DNA from 3 places in the Vibrio sp. 1069 genome. Region 1 is predicted to be linked to each of the others. Evidence: predicted binding sites of a transcription regulator. Region 1 holds the regulator's gene; each other region holds the start of a gene.
The links. Region 1 encodes MetJ, which represses methionine synthesis genes. Its sites were predicted from a motif close to TTAGACNTNTANANGTCTAA; they were not measured.

Region 1 (5,846 bases):
ATTGTTTGTCACAGATTAGTTTTATAGGTTTTTTGAGTATGTACGTTTGTCTTTGCCATGGTGTCTCCGACAAAAAAATTAGGAAGTTGGCGATAGATGAAGGCGTAACAGATATTAAAGGAATCAAAAAGTGCACGGCATTGGGCAGCCAATGTGGTAAGTGCATCAGACAGGCCAAGGAAATTTTAGCGGAAACTAGTTACACGGAATTTAAACAAGCCAGCTAATTGCTGTAAGTATGCAGTAATTATTTGCCTTACATTTTGACACCTTCTCATTTGCTTCTACATTTAAATGAAGCCAAAGAGGAGGGTTTTGTCATGAAAGGCGATCCAATCATCATTCAACATCTCAATAAAGTGCTCGGTAACGAGCTCGTCGCTATTAATCAGTATTTTCTTCACGCCCGAATGTATAAAGACTGGGGCTTAAAGCACCTAGCAGACAAGGAATATCACGAATCTATCGATGAGATGAAGCATGCCGATCATCTAATTGAGCGTATTTTGTTCCTTGAAGGCCTACCGAACCTACAAGATTTAGGTAAGTTGATGATTGGTGAAGATACCAAGGAAATGTTCGAGTGTGACTTAAAGCTTGAAATGGCGGCTATTCCAGATTTAAAAGATGCGATTGCCTACGCTGAAGACATTCGAGATTATGTGTCTCGAGATCTCTTCCAAGATATTCTTGAAGATGAAGAAGAACATGTTGATTGGCTAGAGACGCAACTTGGCTTGATTGAAATGTCTGGTATTGAGAATTATCTCCAAGCGCAATACGTGGACGAAGAGTAACGATACTTTCTGAGTTTGCATACTCCAATAATAGTAAGAAGAAAGAGCACCTGACTCGAAAATCAGGTGCTTAACCCCGTTATCTGGTCTAATCTCTTTTATTATCGGCTTTTTAAGGATATTGCTCGCAATCTTGCCTATGAAGTTTGATTTCTATCCGATAGAATTTATGCCCCCTTACCTAAAAATAAAAAAGAGAAACGTCCATGTCTGAAGACAACCACCAAGCAGCCACTCCAGAAGAAGAACATCGCCAAAAAGCATTGGATTACCATGCTTATCCAACTCCAGGAAAGATTGCTGTCGAACTTACAAAGCCTGCGGAAACGGCGGGTGATCTTGCCCTTGCTTACAGCCCTGGTGTTGCAGAGCCAGTGCGTGAAATCGCACAAAACCCGGATAACGTGTACAAGTACACTGCAAAAGGGAACATGGTTGCTGTTATTTCTAACGGTACCGCTATTCTAGGTCTAGGTAACCTAGGTCCACTTGCATCTAAGCCAGTGATGGAAGGTAAAGCGTTACTGTTTAAGCGTTTCGCAGGTCTTGACTCTATTGATATTGAAGTTAAGCACCGCACGATCGATGAATTTGTTGATACTGTTGCGAGCATTGCAGACACTTTTGGCGGTATCAACCTTGAAGATATTAAAGCACCAGACTGTTTTGAGATTGAAAAGCGTCTGATTGAGCGTTGTGATGTACCAGTATTCCACGATGATCAACATGGTACTGCTATTGTAACGGCAGCGGGTATGCTGAATGCAATCGAACTTCAAGGTAAGAAACTTGAAGATTCAACAATTGTTTGTCTTGGCGCTGGCGCTGCCGCTGTAGCGTGTATGGAGCTTCTGATCAAATGCGGCGCAATGCGCGAAAAAATCTACATGCTAGATCGCAAAGGTGTGATTCACACTCGTCGTGATGATCTTAATGAATATAAGCAGCTATTTGCGAACAATACAGATAAGCGCACACTAGAAGACGTGATTGAAGGTGCAGATCTGTTCCTAGGTGTATCTGGTCCAAACCTATTGCCAGCGGAAGCGTTGAAGTTGATGGCAGATAAGCCAATCGTATTCGCATGTTCTAACCCGGATCCTGAAATCAAGCCGGAACTTGCTCACGCAGTTCGTGATGACTTGATCATGGGTACTGGCCGTAGTGATTATCCTAACCAAGTTAACAACGTATTGTGTTTCCCATTCATTTTCCGTGGTGCTCTTGATGTGCGTGCAAGTGAAATCAATGATGAAATGAAACTTGCAGCCGTTGAGGCGATTCGTGAGCTAGCAAAAGAGCCTGTACCTGAAGCCGTATTGAAGGCTGCAGGTGTTGATAAGCTAGAGTTTGGTGCGGACTATATTATTCCAAAACCAATGGATTCACGTTTGCTACCACGTGTTGCAAAAGCGGTTGCTCAGGCGGCGGTTAATTCAGGTGTAGCTCGTATCGAGATGCCTGAAAACTACATGGCAGAGTAATATATCTTTCAGATGTGATACATAAAAAATGGGACGCTATTGCGTCCCATTTTTTATGTCATTCATTTGGCTCGAGGCAAGAGTTATTACCTGAAACCTCTTATCAGGCTTTTTTATTCTTCGTCGAATGACTCAAATTCGATGCCCATTTCCGTCATCAGCGCTTTTACTTCTGTTGGAATATCATCAGGACGGTCTTTACGAAGGTCTTCATCTGTCGGAAGTGGCTGACCTGTGTACGCGTGCAAAAATGCCTCGCATAGCAGTTCGCTATTGGTTGCATGGCGTAAGTTATTGATCTGACGGCGAGTACGCTCATCAGTTAGCACCTTTAAAACTTTTAGCGGGATAGAGACGGTAATTTTTTTTACTTGTTCGCTTTTTTTGCCGTGCTCTGCATATGGGCTAATGTATTCGCCATTCCAGTCAGCCATTGCACACCTTCATTTATGTAATCGGTTAAAAATAATTTAGGTGCTGATTTTAGCTGCATTTACCGCCATAAGCAAAGACATATAGACGTCTAGAAGTGTTGACGTCTCATTTTTTGACGAGTAAAGTGAACATAACAGCAAAGGAAGCGTGTTGATCACTTTATGTTACTCATTAGATATAGCGCATTCCTATTTAGAAGTCATTACCCGTGAAAGGATACACCCATGAGCACTCGCAAACCTGCGACCATTGCAGTACGCACTGGTATTGAATCAGACAGCCAATATCATGCTGTCGTTCCACCTATTTATCTTTCCACTAACTATGGTTTTCCTGCTTTTGGTGAAGTGCCCAAGTATGATTACACACGATCTGGTAATCCAAACCGCGGACTGTTGGAAAGTGCGCTATCTGAACTTGAGTCTGGAAAAGGAGCGGTTGTTACTAACTGCGGTACGTCGGCATTAAATTTATGGGTTTCCGCTTTTCTCGGCCCAGATGATCTCATTATTGCTCCTCACGATTGTTATGGCGGCACCTATCGTCTTTTTAATACTCGAGCTAGCAAAGGCGATTTTAAGGTTCAGTTTGTCGATCAATCAGACGAACAGGCTTTAGATGCTGCATTGGCACAAAAACCAAAACTCATTTTGCTAGAAACTCCGTCAAACCCTCTGGTTCGCGTAGTGGATATTGCAGCTACCTGTGAAAAAGCGAAACAAGTCGGCGCGTTAGTTGCGGTGGACAATACCTTTTTGACACCCGTGTACCAAAAACCTTTAGAGCTAGGTGCGGATTTTGTTATCCACTCCACAACAAAGTACATCAACGGTCATTCGGACGTAATTGGTGGGGTAATCATCACCAACACAGAAGCGCATGCAGAAGAGCTTGCATGGTGGGGCAATTGTATTGGTGCAACGGGCACACCTTTCGATAGTTACATGACACTGCGAGGTATTCGTACGCTTGGTGCTCGTATGAAAGTACATGAAGAGAGCTCACAGCAGGTACTGGCTTACCTACAGAAACAAGCGTTAGTTAAAACTATCTATCATCCAAGCCTGCCGGAACATCCAGGTCATGACATCGCTAAAAAGCAGCAAACGGGCTTTGGCTCTATGTTGAGTTTTGAGTTTGCTGGTTCGTTTGAGCAGTTAAAGGTGTTTGTGAAAGAGCTCCAACTGTTTTCATTAGCTGAATCATTAGGTGGTGTAGAAAGTTTGATTTGCCACCCGGCATCCATGACTCACCGTGCAATGGGTGAGGAGGCACTGGCGGAGGCTGGGGTCTCTCATCAACTATTGCGTTTGTCTGTCGGTTTGGAAGATGCACAAGACCTCATCACAGATTTAGAACAAGCGTTCGCTAAAGCTACCCAGTAATAGGAGACGATAACAATGACTGTACAACGTCAGCTGCATAAGTTTGGTGGCAGTAGCTTAGCAAACCCAGAATGCTACTTACGCGTTGTGGGTATTCTCAAAGAGTATTCGACAGAAAATGATCTTGTGGTCGTCTCTGCTGCAGGAAAAACCACTAATCGCTTGATTGAGTTTTTGGAAGGGTTAAATAAAGATGGCCGAATTGCGCATGAAGCGCTTCAAAGCTTAAGACAGTTTCAAACTGAGCTAATAGAAAGCTTGTTGGAGAGTGAAGCAAAAGAAGAGCTGTTAGCTTTATTACATGATGAGTTCAGTACTCTCTCGGAGCTGACTGCACCACTCACTAATGCGCAAAAAGCCGCGGTACTGGGGCACGGAGAAGTATGGTCTGCTCGCCTATTGGCCGCGTTATTATCTCAACGTTCTATCCCTGCGGTTGCACAAGATGCACGAGCGTTTTTACGTGCAGAAGCGGGAACTCAACCAGAGGTTGATCGCGCTCGTTCATACCCTTTAATTAAAGAGATCCTCGCGCAGCATAACCATAAACGTGTGGTAATTACTGGCTTTATGGCTCAGAACGAGGCAGGAGAAACCATTCTACTTGGTCGTAACGGCTCTGACTATTCTGCAACGGTCATAGGCGCGCTTGCTGAAGTCAGTACTGTCACGATTTGGAGTGATGTTGCTGGTGTCTATAGTGCCGATCCACGTTTGGTGTCTGACGCTTGTTTATTACCGTTACTTCGATTGGATGAAGCCAGTGAACTTGCTCGCTTAGCTGCCCCAGTGCTACACAGTCGCACGCTTCAGCCTGTGGCGCAAAGTACCATGGACCTTAATCTCAAGTGTAGCTATCTGCCAGAGTCGGGTTCTACTCGTATTGAGCGTGTATTGGCATCTGGTCGTGGCGCTAAAATTATTACTTCACTGGATGATGTTTTATTGGTGCAGTTGTCTTTCATGCATGGGCACGACTTCGAAAAAACACAGAGTGATGTATTACAAGCGTTGCAGCGCGCGCAATTAGAGCCACTGGCATTTGAAGCTCAATCCGATCAGCACACGCTACGCTTGGCTTACACCGCAGAAATCGCCGGTGGTGCATTGAAACACTTGCAAGAGCTTGCGGTAGAGGCTGAAATTAAGCTAAAAGAAGGTTACTCGCTCTTAGCTGCGGTAGGTGCAGGCGTTACGAAAAACGCCAATCATTGCTTTGGCTTTTATCAGAAGCTAAAGCACTCTCCGGTAGAATTTATCTCTGAAACAGACTCAGGGCTGAGCCTAGTCGCTGTTTTGCGCCGTACTGATACTGAGGCGTTGGTTCAAACGATTCATAGCCAGTTGTTCCAAGCGCAAAAACGCGTGGCAGTGGCTTTATGTGGCAAGGGTAATATTGGTTCTAGTTGGTTAAATTTATTTGCGACGCAAAAAAGTGAGCTCGAAAAACGTCATGGTATGAGCTTTGATCTTGTCGCGGTTGTGGATAGCCAAACCTATTGGTTCGATGAGCAAGGTATTGAGGCGGCGAGTGTTGCTGAACGATTTGATGATGAAAGCATAGCAAACAATGGGGATTGGCTGGCACGTTTGGGAGCGCTTAAAAGCTACGATGAAGCCGTCGTGCTTGATGTTACCGCAAGTAAAGAGTTGGCTCAGCGCTACGTAGAAATCGCACAGCAAGGCATTCATTTGATTTCCGCTAACAAAGTTGCCGGTTCCGCAGATAGCCAGTACTACCATCA
Region 2 (5,846 bases), on a different contig from region 1:
AATTACCCTAAATGCCTCTTTCTCATAAAAATACAAACTCGCTCATTGCTAAGTATTGTGGAAGTTTAGCTTTGATGTTTACGAGGAGCCTATATTGCCAAGGTAAGAGAAGTGATACAGATGAAAATGGGTAAATTAAAAGGCTCGTCTATGAATACTATCTATCAGCAATAGTTAGTATCTATGAAAATGTAGCGTAGCGATTCTTCGTATATTTGATGGTATATCAAAGAATAAGGAGCCTTCGTCCTTGAAGGGGAGTCTGAAAATTAGTTATGAAAAAAGCAGCTAGGTAGCTGCTTTTTATTTATTAAGTTACGTGTCTTTAAGAGTCCACTGTCTCCGTATGTTCCGGAGTGGTTATTGCTTGGTTGTTCTCTTCCATCTTCTTCTCTTCTGCTTTTGCTTTTTCAATCATTGGAGTGATTGTTGAGCCTTGAATGAGGATAGAGAAAACAACGACGGAGTAGGTCATTACAAGAATAATCTCTTTTACATCGATTAACTTATCTTGAATCACCCAAATACCAGATGGAATGGAAAGTGCCATTGCCAATGCAAGGCCCCCGCGTAAGCCGCCCCACGTCAAAATACGTACTGACCACGGGTTATATTTTCTGTAACGCTTAAAGCCAATGTACGAGAGAAATACGCTTAAATAGCGAGCTGCTAGTACAAGAGGGACTGAAATAGCCATCATGATCCAGTCTTCTTTGTGGAATTCAAACAGCAGCATCGACATGCCGATCAGTAGGAATAACACGCCATTCAAGAACTCATCAACAAGCTCCCAAAAATGGTCAAGGTGATCTTCACTCTCTTTTGAAAAGCCAATAAAGCGTGTCCAGTTGCCAATCATAATACCGGATACAACCATTGCTAGTGGGCCTGATACATGGATGTATTCAGCAAATGCGTAACCTGCTGTTGGGACACCAATGGTAAGTAACAATTCCATTGAGTGATCATCGGTGGCACTGATCAAGTAGTGGAATAGCAAACCGAGGACGAAACCATATGTGATACCACCGATAGCTTCTTGGATGAAGAGTAAGGTGACACTACCTACAGTTGGTGCCTCAGTGCCAAATGCAATCGTAAATAGAGTGACGAAGATAACCAAACCGAAGCCATCATTGAAGAGCGATTCTCCTTCAATCTGAGTGGAGATACGTTTAGGAGCATCTAGTTTTTTCACAATAGCCAATACAGCGATTGGGTCAGTTGGCGATATTAGAGCACCAAATAGTAAGCAGTAGACCAAATCAAATTGGATGCCAATTAACTGACAAAACCCATACAGCGCAAATCCAATAAAGAACGTAGAAAACAGTGTGGCTCCAAGGGCTAAAACAGTGATCTCCCACTTTTGATCTTTAAGGTTCGGGAGTTTGATGCCTAGTCCACCAGCAAATAGTAAGAAGCCAAGAATGCCTTTGAGCAAGAAATCTTCGAAGTTAATCCTTGTGACCGTCTCCGTTGCAATTTCGGTGAGATGGAACCAGTTGTTTTGACCCGCAATTAAGATTAGAAGTGAAAGCACCATTGAACCTGCGGTAATCGCAATGGTGGTTTGCATCTTTCCTATCTTGCTGTTTACAAAAGCAATTAGCATCGCAGCTGCGGATAGAAAACATAAAGTATGATAGACCGACATAGAGCTCTCTATTTGTAACATTTTATGAATGGAATTCTCGGCTGATGCTGCTTAAATAGCAAACATTTTTTCGTGATTATTTTGTAAGTTAAGAAGGAGATAAAATAATCATTAATTCCACGTTTAGACGTCTAGACTCCTGAAGTTTGTGTGATAGGATGGAAAGATAACTAAAGGAATGAGGCTGTACTGTGGGAAGTAACGTAAGACAACAGATTGAAGCTCAATTGAAGCAACGTATTCTTTTGATTGATGGTGGTATGGGAACCATGATTCAGGGATACAAACTTGAAGAGCAAGACTATCGAGGAACGCGCTTTGCGGATTGGCATTGTGATCTAAAAGGTAACAACGACCTGTTGGTTCTAAGTCAGCCTCAACTTATCAAGGAAATTCACGCTGCATATTTAGAAGCGGGTGCAGATATTCTCGAAACCAACACGTTTAACGCAACAACCATTGCGATGGCTGACTACGAGATGGAAAGCCTAAGTGAAGAAATTAACTTTGCAGCTGCCAAGCTTGCACGTGAAGTTGCAGACGAATGGACCGAAAAAACACCCGATAAACCGCGTTATGTCGCAGGGGTTTTAGGGCCGACGAACCGCACTTGTTCTATCTCTCCTGATGTAAACGACCCTGGATATCGAAATGTTTCTTTCGACGAGTTAGTTGAGGCTTACTCTGAATCGACTCGTGCTCTAATTAAAGGTGGTTCAGACCTTATTCTTATCGAGACCATCTTCGATACGCTTAACGCTAAGGCTTGTTCATTTGCTGTTGAAAGTGTGTTTGAAGAGATGGGGATTGAGTTGCCTGTGATGATCTCGGGGACTATTACTGATGCTTCCGGTCGGACATTATCCGGTCAAACCACAGAAGCGTTTTACAACTCATTACGTCATGTTAAACCGATTTCGTTTGGTTTGAACTGTGCACTTGGTCCAGATGAGCTGCGTCCTTATGTTGAAGAGCTCTCTCGTATATCAGAATCTTTTGTTTCCGCTCACCCAAATGCTGGGCTTCCGAATGCATTCGGCGAATACGATTTGTCGCCAGAAGATATGGCTAAGCATGTTAAAGAGTGGGCTCAAAGTGGCTTTTTAAACTTGATTGGTGGGTGTTGTGGTACAACTCCTGAGCACATTCGCCAAATGGCACTCGCGGTTGAAAATATCGCCCCTCGTCAATTACCTGAACTTCCCGTTGCTTGTCGCTTGTCTGGCCTGGAGCCACTCGCTATTGATAAAGACTCTTTATTTATCAATGTCGGTGAGCGTACGAATGTAACCGGTTCTGCGCGTTTTAAGCGCTTAATTAAAGAAGAGCTGTACGATGAAGCGCTCGATGTGGCTCGTCAACAAGTTGAAAATGGCGCTCAAATTATCGATATCAACATGGATGAAGGCATGTTGGATGCACAAGCTTGTATGGTTCGCTTTTTAAACCTTTGTGCGTCAGAACCTGAAATCTCAAAAGTACCAATCATGGTTGACTCTTCCAAGTGGGAGGTTATTGAAGCCGGTCTTAAGTGCATCCAAGGCAAAGGCATTGTTAACTCGATCTCTCTCAAAGAAGGCAAAGAGAAATTCGTTGAACAAGCTAAGTTGATCCGCCGTTACGGTGCGGCTGTGATTGTGATGGCGTTTGATGAGATTGGGCAAGCAGATACACGTGAGCGCAAAGTAGAAATTTGTACCAACGCTTACCGAATTCTTGTTGATGAAGTGGGCTTTCCACCAGAAGACATCATTTTTGACCCCAACATTTTTGCCATTGCTACGGGGATCGAGGAGCATAATAACTACGCGGTGGATTTCATTGAAGCCGTTGGCGATATCAAACGTGATTTACCACATGCGATGATATCTGGTGGTGTTTCTAACGTCTCATTCTCTTTCCGTGGCAATAACTATGTACGTGAAGCGATTCACGCGGTGTTCCTCTACCACTGTTTTAAAAATGGTATGGATATGGGGATTGTGAATGCGGGTCAGTTAGAAATCTACGATAACGTGCCTGAAAAATTGCGTGAGGCTGTGGAAGATGTCGTTCTTAACCGTCGTGATGACGCCACTGAGAGATTGTTAGATATCGCGGCGGAATATGCAGGCAAAGGGGTAGGTAAAGAGGAGGATGCCTCTGCACTTGAGTGGAGAACTTGGCCTGTTGAAAAGCGTTTAGAGCACGCGTTAGTGAAAGGAATAACTGAGTTCATCGTTGATGATACCGAAGAGGCTCGTGTCAACGCTTCAAAGCCATTAGAGGTGATTGAAGGCCCACTAATGGATGGGATGAACGTCGTCGGAGACTTGTTTGGTGAAGGTAAAATGTTCCTTCCTCAGGTCGTAAAATCTGCACGAGTGATGAAGCAAGCAGTCGCGCATCTGGAGCCCTACATCAATGCAGAAAAGCAGGTGGGACAAACAAACGGTAAGATTTTGCTAGCGACGGTCAAAGGTGATGTACATGATATCGGGAAAAATATCGTTGGCGTTGTATTGCAGTGCAATAATTATGAAATTATTGATCTTGGTGTCATGGTTCCTTGCGAAAAGATCTTAAAAGTAGCGCAAGAAGAAAACGTCGATATTATTGGTTTATCAGGGTTGATCACGCCTTCATTAGACGAAATGGTGCATGTTGCAAAAGAGATGGAGCGTCTCGACTTTAACTTACCTCTTCTCATCGGTGGCGCAACAACGTCAAAAGCCCATACAGCAGTTAAGATTGAGCAAAATTACAAGCATCCAGTGGTTTACGTGAACAACGCCTCACGTGCAGTGGGCGTATGTACTTCTCTTCTGTCAGATGAACGTCGCCCTGAGTTTGTTGAAAAACTTGAAGCTGATTACGAACGAGTACGTGATCAACATAATCGAAAGAAACCGAGAACCAAACCAGTGACATTAGAAGCGGCTCGAGCGAATAAAGTTGCTATCGATTGGGAAGCTTACACCCCTCCAGTGCCTGTTAAGCCTGGCATTCATATCTTCGATGATTTTGATGTGGCTATATTACGTCAATACATCGATTGGACACCATTCTTTATGACTTGGTCACTTGTGGGTAAGTATCCAACAATTTTCCAACATGAAGAAGTTGGTGAAGAAGCAAAACGTTTATTCGAAGATGCCAACGAGTTACTTGATCGAGTTGAGCGAGAAGGCCTGTTAAAAGCGCGTGGAATGTGTGGCTTATTCCCTGCTGCGAGCGTGGGGGACGACATTGAAGTTTATGCTGATGAAACTCGTACCGACGTTGTGAAAGTATTACGTAACTTGCGACAACAGACCGAGAAACCAAAAGGATTCAACTATTGTTTATCCGACTACATCGCACCTAAAGAGTCGGGTAAACATGATTGGATAGGGGCATTTGCTGTCACTGGTGGTATTGGTGAACGAGAGCTTGCTGATGAATACAAAGCACAGGGAGATGATTACAACGCAATTATGATTCAAGCGGTGGCGGATCGCCTAGCCGAAGCGTTTGCTGAGTATTTGCATGAGCGTGTCCGTAAAGAAATTTGGGGTTATGCAGCTGATGAAGATTTATCTAACGATGATCTCATTCGTGAAAAATACCAAGGTATTCGCCCTGCGCCGGGTTATCCCGCGTGTCCTGAACATACTGAAAAAGGACCGCTTTGGGAGTTACTTAATGTGGAAGAGAACATTGGTATGACTCTAACCTCCAGCTATGCAATGTATCCGGGCGCGTCAGTCTCTGGTTGGTATTTCTCTCATCCTGACTCACGTTACTTTGCGATCGCACAGATCCAAGAAGATCAGCTAGAGAGTTACGCCGATCGTAAGGGGTGGGATAGGATCGAGGCTGAAAAATGGTTAGGGCCAAACATTAACGGTTAAATTGATGTTTACCTCGTCCAAATGTAACAACTAATGAAACGACAAAGGGCTGCAAATACGCAGCCCTTTGTTTTATTGAGTTGAACTTACTTCTCAAACAACTCAGTGTGGAGTTTTTGTATGGCTTGTTTCGATACCGATTCATGGAGCAAGAAGCATAAGTTGTGAGGGCTAGCGCCATAACAAATCATGCGTAGGTTAAAATCTTCTAGCGTGCCAAAAACCTGTTTCGCGTAGCCTTTACTCTCACTCATGTTGTTTCCAATGAGAGCAACGAGGCATAGGTCATGTTCAACTTCTACCTTACATAACTCTTC
Region 3 (5,846 bases), on a different contig from region 1:
TGTTTAGAACGTTTATGTTTAGAACGTTGTTTTCAGTCATGTTTTGAAAAGTGGGATTACCAACCTTTCACAACACCGCCTTTGAACAGCTCTTTTGCCGCTTCGTAAACTTCTTCCGTTTGGTAAGCTTTTACGAAGTTTTGTACGTTTTGCGCATTAACATTTTCTTCGCGAGCGACAATTAGGTTTACGTATGGTGAGTCTTTATCTTCAACGAACACGCCGTCACGCTCTGGCGATAGGTCGATAGAGCTTGCGTAAGTGGTGTTGATGATAGATAGCGTTACGTCATCCAATGAACGTGGAAGCTGTGGGGCTTCTAGTTCAATGATTTCGATATTTTTAGGGTTGCCTACGATGTCACGTACTGTAGCGAGTAGACCAACGCCATCACGTAGCGTAATTAAACCTTGTTGCTCAAGAAGCAGTAGTGAGCGACCTAGGTTAGTTGGGTCGTTTGGTACTGCGATGCGTGCGCCATCTTGAATTTCATCAATTGATTTTACTTGCTTTGAGTAACCAGCAATAGGGTAAACGAATGAGTTACCCGCGATAGCCAGTTTGTAGCCGCGGTCTTTCACTTGTTGGTCTAGGTATGGTTTGTGCTGGAACGCATTCGCGTCTACTGAACCATCATCCAGAGCGGCGTTTGGTGTTACGTAATCGGTAAATGTTACTAGCTCAACGTCTAGGTTGTATTTCTCTTTTGCTACTTTAGCGGCAACTTCGGCTACTTGTGCTTCAGCACCAGCAATAACGCCAACTTTTACTTTGTTTACGTCTACTTCTTTGTCGCCGCAACCCGCTAGAGCAAGAGCAGAGGCGGCCGTTGCTACAGTCAAAAGACCTTTAAGGCTAAATTTCATCTTTATCTCCTTATAATTTGTATTTTTGATGCTTATCTGTGGTCTACACGGCGCACCACTGCGTCGCCGATAGACTGAATAATCTGTACTAGAACAATCAACATCACGACAGTCACGGCCATGATAGTTACATCGTAGCGGTGGAAACCGTAACGAATGGCTACGTCACCTAGGCCGCCGCCGCCTACCGTACCCGCCATAGCTGAGTAGCTAACGAGAGTGACCAAGGTAATCGTTACTGAGTTAACAATAGTCGGCATTGCTTCAGGTAGTAGAACTTTTGTGATGATCTGTGTTGGTGTCGCCCCCATTGACTGCGCTGCTTCCACCAAGCCTGTCGGTACTTCTAATAAAGCACCTTCAATAAGACGAGCGACAAAAGGAATGGCGCCAATAGTCAGTGGGACGATTGCTGCGGTTGTACCGATAAAGGTTCCAACCAGCATTTTTGTCACTGGAATAATCGCAACCATCAGTACGAGGAATGGCACTGAACGACCAATGTTAACGATAGCGCCTAAGCCGCTATTTAGTTTGGTGTTTTCAAGTAGGCCGCCTTTCTTAGTAATATGGAGGATTACGCCTAATGGAATACCCACAGCAAAGCCGACTAATCCGGCAACCGCAACCATGTAAAGCGTTTCCCACGTTGCACCTAAAAGTAGTTTGCTGTTTAAACTCAGCCATTCAGAAATCGTATTAAAGGACATAACCAAGTACCTCTACTTTTACGTTGTGCTTACGCAGGTATTCAAGAGCTGCGTTGTCATCTTCTTCGTTACCAAATAGCTCTGCGACCATCATGCCGAATTTCACGCCACCAGCGTAATCAAGGTCGGAACTCAAAATACTCACATCAATATTGTATTTACGAGAAATTTGCGACATTAACGGTGCATCGACGGTTGCGCCAGTAAACTCTAAGCGAACCAACGGATAGCTGCCATCAACACGTTCTGCTTGCAGACGTGCTTGGTAATCTTCAGGAATGGAAAGATCCAGCGTTGAGCGAATGAATTGGTGCGCTAGCTCTGTCTTAGGGTGCGCAAAAATATCGCCAACGGTGCCTTTTTCCACCAGCTCACCACCACCGATGATTGCTACTTCGTGACAGATGCTTTTTACGACTTCCATTTCGTGAGTGATAAGTAAAATCGTGATGTTGAGTTTGCGGTTGATCTCTTTCAATAACTCAAGGATAGATTGAGTTGTTGCTGGGTCTAGTGCGCTAGTGGCCTCATCACAAAGCAGCACGCTAGGATCGGATGCCAATGCACGAGCAATTGCCACACGCTGTTTTTGGCCGCCACTTAAGTTAGATGGGTAGCTCTCGTGTTTGTCGGCTAAGCCTACAAGCTTTAGCAACTCAGTTACTTTTGTTGTGATTTGCGATTTGTCTTTACCTGCCAGTTCTAGGGGCAATGCCACATTATCAAACACAGTACGAGACGAAAGCAGGTTAAAGTGCTGGAAGATCATGCCAATGTTACGGCGTGTTTCGACTAGTTGCTTTTTGCTGAGTTTGGTTAGATCTACACCATCAACGATGATGGAACCAGAGGTCGGCGCTTCTAACATGTTTACGCAGCGGATCAGCGTACTTTTACCAGCACCAGATGAACCGATAACACCAAAGATGGTGCCTTTGTCGATGTGTAGGTTAATGTCTTTCAGGGCAAGGATTTCCTTACTGCCTTGGTAGAACACTTTATTGACGTTTTTTATTTCTATCATGTTTCAACCTGCCCAAAGATACGGGGAACTTCGCTGTCAAAAACGGCCTTTGACAGAACTTAATGTTGAGCTTTATCTCAATTTTCAGTTGATGCTATGGGTTAAGCAGAATGAAGTCAATAGATATTTTTACGTCTAGACGTCTAAATGTATGGATGTTCTGTTTCGAAACGGAGATGTATAGATAGAAAGCAGGAGGTAGACGGCAGGGCACCCTCAGATTTACCGATTCTTGCCCAACAAATCAACCGTTTTGTCGAGGCCTAGAATGAATTAGATAGTGTTGAAGTTTATAAGGTATGTAATAATCTGATTAAACCGAGTTAATAGAGAAATACGTTTTGGCAAAACCTGCTGTTTTTATCGATCGTGATGGCGTGATAAACGTTGACCACGGCTACGTTCATGACGAACATGATTTTGAGTACATTGATGGTGTATTTGAAGCGACGAAAGCGCTAAAAGATAAAGGCTACCTTCTAGTGTTAGTGACGAATCAATCGGGCATCGCACGCGGTAAATTCAGTGAAGACCGTTTCTTGTCTCTGACTCAATGGATGGATTGGAACTTTGCTGATAATGGTGTTGAGTTCGATGGTATCTATTACTGTCCACATCATCCAGAACATGGCATTGGCGAGTACAAGCAAGATTGTGAGTGCCGTAAGCCAAAACCAGGCATGTTCATTTCTGCGCGTGACTTCTTGAAGATCGACATGGAGAAATCTGTGATGATCGGCGATAAAGCTGAAGACATGATGGCAGCAGAAGCGGCAGGCGTTGGCACTAAGATTTTGGTTCGCACTGGTAAGCCAGTAACAGAACAGGGCGAAGCCATTGCAACGGTAGTATTAGATAGCATTGCAGATGTGCCTGCGTACTTAAACAAGTAATCTTCATTACTGACTGAGTTAAGGGAAGCCACTGCTTCCCTTTTGTTTGATTCCTTCTTTTAGTCTGAACACTTATGAGCAAAAAACTCACCATTCTTGATATCGCAAAATTGGCAGGCGTGGGCAAATCGACAGTAAGCCGTGTGCTTACTAACGATCCAAAAGTGAAACCGCAAACGCGTGAGAAGGTAGAGCAAATCATTCGTGAATCAGGCTACGTCCCATCAAAGTCGGCGCAGTCGATGCGTGGTGGCAGTCAAAAGGTTATTGGGGTTATCATCTCCCGTTTAGATTCACCATCAGAAAATCGCGCCGTTGGTACCATGCTCAATGCTTTGTATTCCGCTGGTTATGATGCGGTGATCATGGAGAGCCAATTCGATCGCGATAAAACCAATGAGCATTTGGATGTGCTTAGACGTCGCAACGTCGATGGGGTGATCGTGTTTGGTTTTACTGGATGTGATGAGCGAGCATTGGCGGCGTGGGGGAATCGTATCGTCGTGATCGCGATGGACACGCAAATGGTTTCCTCGATCAACTACGATAACCAAGGTGTGATAGACATGGCTTTGTCTCACCTTGAGCAGCAATCTTTATCTCGCATTGCTTATATTGGTGTTGATCCTGAAGACAAAACCACTGGCTTAGCTCGTCTAAATGCTTATAAAGCTTGGTGTCAACGCAAGCAAATTGCACCTTGTTTCCAAACGGGTAAGTTGAGCCATGAAAGTGCTTATCAGTTGGTAGACAAAGTCCTTCAATCTGATACTCAGGCCATCGTGTGCGCCAGTGACACTATCGCGTTGGGCGTGATTAAGCGTCTTCAAGAGTTAGGCCGTGAAGACGTGGTTGTGACAGGTGTTGGTGGTAATGAATTGCTCTCTTTCCTTTTCCCTAAAGTATTTAGTGTCGATCCAGGTTATACCCTTGCAGGTGAGAAGTCCGCTAACATGCTGATCAATCAATTAAATGGCGATGAGGAAGTGGTTCACTTTACTCAACAGCCTATCGTTTGTTAATCCACACTAAAACGATCTGCTCTAAAATTATACTGTGATCATTCTCAATTAATGGGACTGTTCCCATTTTGTTTTTTGTCTTCGAATGGCAATATTAAAATTAAGAAATGGGAATGTTCCCATTTATAAAAACAAAATGATGAATCGAATGTATCCAATACAGGGTGGACAAAGTTATGAGTAAGATTGCGCGTAAAGACGTGGAGCGTCTTATTGAGCTGGTCGGGGGGCCGGACAATATTGCCAGTGTAAGTCACTGTTTAACTCGCTTGCGTTTTGTTCTAAATGATACGGACAAAGCAGATACGAAACAGTTAGAAGCATTACCGATGGTGAAGGGCTGTTTTACCAACGCAGGCCAGTTCCAAGTGGTTATCGGTACTGAAGTGGATGAAGTTTACAAGGTACTGATCGGACTGACGGGTAAAAGTGAAGCCAGCAAAGACGAAGCGAAGAACGCTGCTCGTCAAAACATGAATATCGTTGAGCGTGGTATTTCCCACCTTGCAGAAATCTTTGTACCACTGCTACCTGCGATCATTACCGGTGGTCTGATTCTTGGCTTCCGTAACGTGATTGGCGACATCAAGATGTTTGATGGTCAAACGCTAACGGAAATCAGCCAGTTTTGGGCAACGGTACACTCTTTCCTATGGCTAATTGGTGAAGCAATCTTCTTCTTCCTACCAGTTGGCGTGTGTTGGTCGACAGTGAAAAAACTCGGCGGTACTCCGATTTTGGGTATCACATTGGGTGTCACGCTGGTTTCGCCGCAGTTAATGAACGCTTACCTAATTGGTAAGCAAGTACCTGAAGTGTGGGACTTTGGCTTATTCGCCATCGAGAAAGTGGGCTATCAGGCGCAAGTGATTCCAGCAATGCTTGCTGGTATGGCTCTGGCGTTTATTGAAACCAACTTAAAACGCATCATTCCGTCTTACCTTTACCTAGTAGTCGTGCCGTTTGTCTCAATCATTGTGTCTGTGATTCTTGCGCACTCTATCATTGGTCCATTCGGTCGTATGTTGGGTGACGGCGTTGCTTTCGCAGCAAAAGCAGCCATGACGGGTGACTTCGCAATGATTGGCTCAACCATCTTCGGCTTCCTATACGCGCCATTGGTCATTACTGGTATTCACCACACCACCAACGCGGTAGACCTTCAACTGATGCAAGAGCTAGGCGGTACGCCAATTTGGCCTCTGATTGCACTTTCAAACATTGCTCAAGCGTCTGCGGTCGTCGGCATCATTATCATCAGTAAAAAACATGGCGAGCGTGATATCTCAGTGCCTGCGGCTATCTCTGCTTACCTTGGCGTGACTGAGCCG

Region 2: a site for MetJ is predicted at 1,781-1,800, ahead of metH (methionine synthase). Genes of this name have one in related genera too.
Region 3: a site for MetJ is predicted at 2,728-2,747, ahead of metN (methionine ABC transporter ATP-binding protein MetN). Genes of this name have one in related genera too.

The regions. Positions count from the first base shown of each region.
Region 1 is NZ_JAWOWP010000023.1:45,501-51,346, reverse strand. It holds gene R7040_RS22190 ((2Fe-2S)-binding protein) at 39-227, shown strand; gene bfr (bacterioferritin) at 321-797, shown strand; gene R7040_RS22180 (malic enzyme-like NAD(P)-binding protein) at 1,004-2,281, shown strand; gene metJ (met regulon transcriptional regulator MetJ) at 2,395-2,715, opposite strand; gene R7040_RS22170 (O-succinylhomoserine (thiol)-lyase) at 2,941-4,101, shown strand; gene R7040_RS22165 (bifunctional aspartate kinase/homoserine dehydrogenase II) at 4,117-5,846, shown strand, end outside.
Region 2 is NZ_JAWOWP010000037.1:2,883-8,728, reverse strand. It holds gene R7040_RS23990 (cation:proton antiporter) at 326-1,657, opposite strand; gene metH (methionine synthase) at 1,849-5,529, shown strand; gene lysC (lysine-sensitive aspartokinase 3) at 5,616-5,846, opposite strand, start outside.
Region 3 is NZ_JAWOWP010000006.1:78,303-84,148, reverse strand. It holds gene R7040_RS11895 (MetQ/NlpA family lipoprotein) at 57-866, opposite strand; gene R7040_RS11890 (methionine ABC transporter permease) at 899-1,576, opposite strand; gene metN (methionine ABC transporter ATP-binding protein MetN) at 1,566-2,600, opposite strand; gene gmhB (D-glycero-beta-D-manno-heptose 1,7-bisphosphate 7-phosphatase) at 2,942-3,493, shown strand; gene treR (trehalose operon repressor TreR) at 3,568-4,515, shown strand; gene treB (PTS trehalose transporter subunit IIBC) at 4,692-5,846, shown strand, end outside.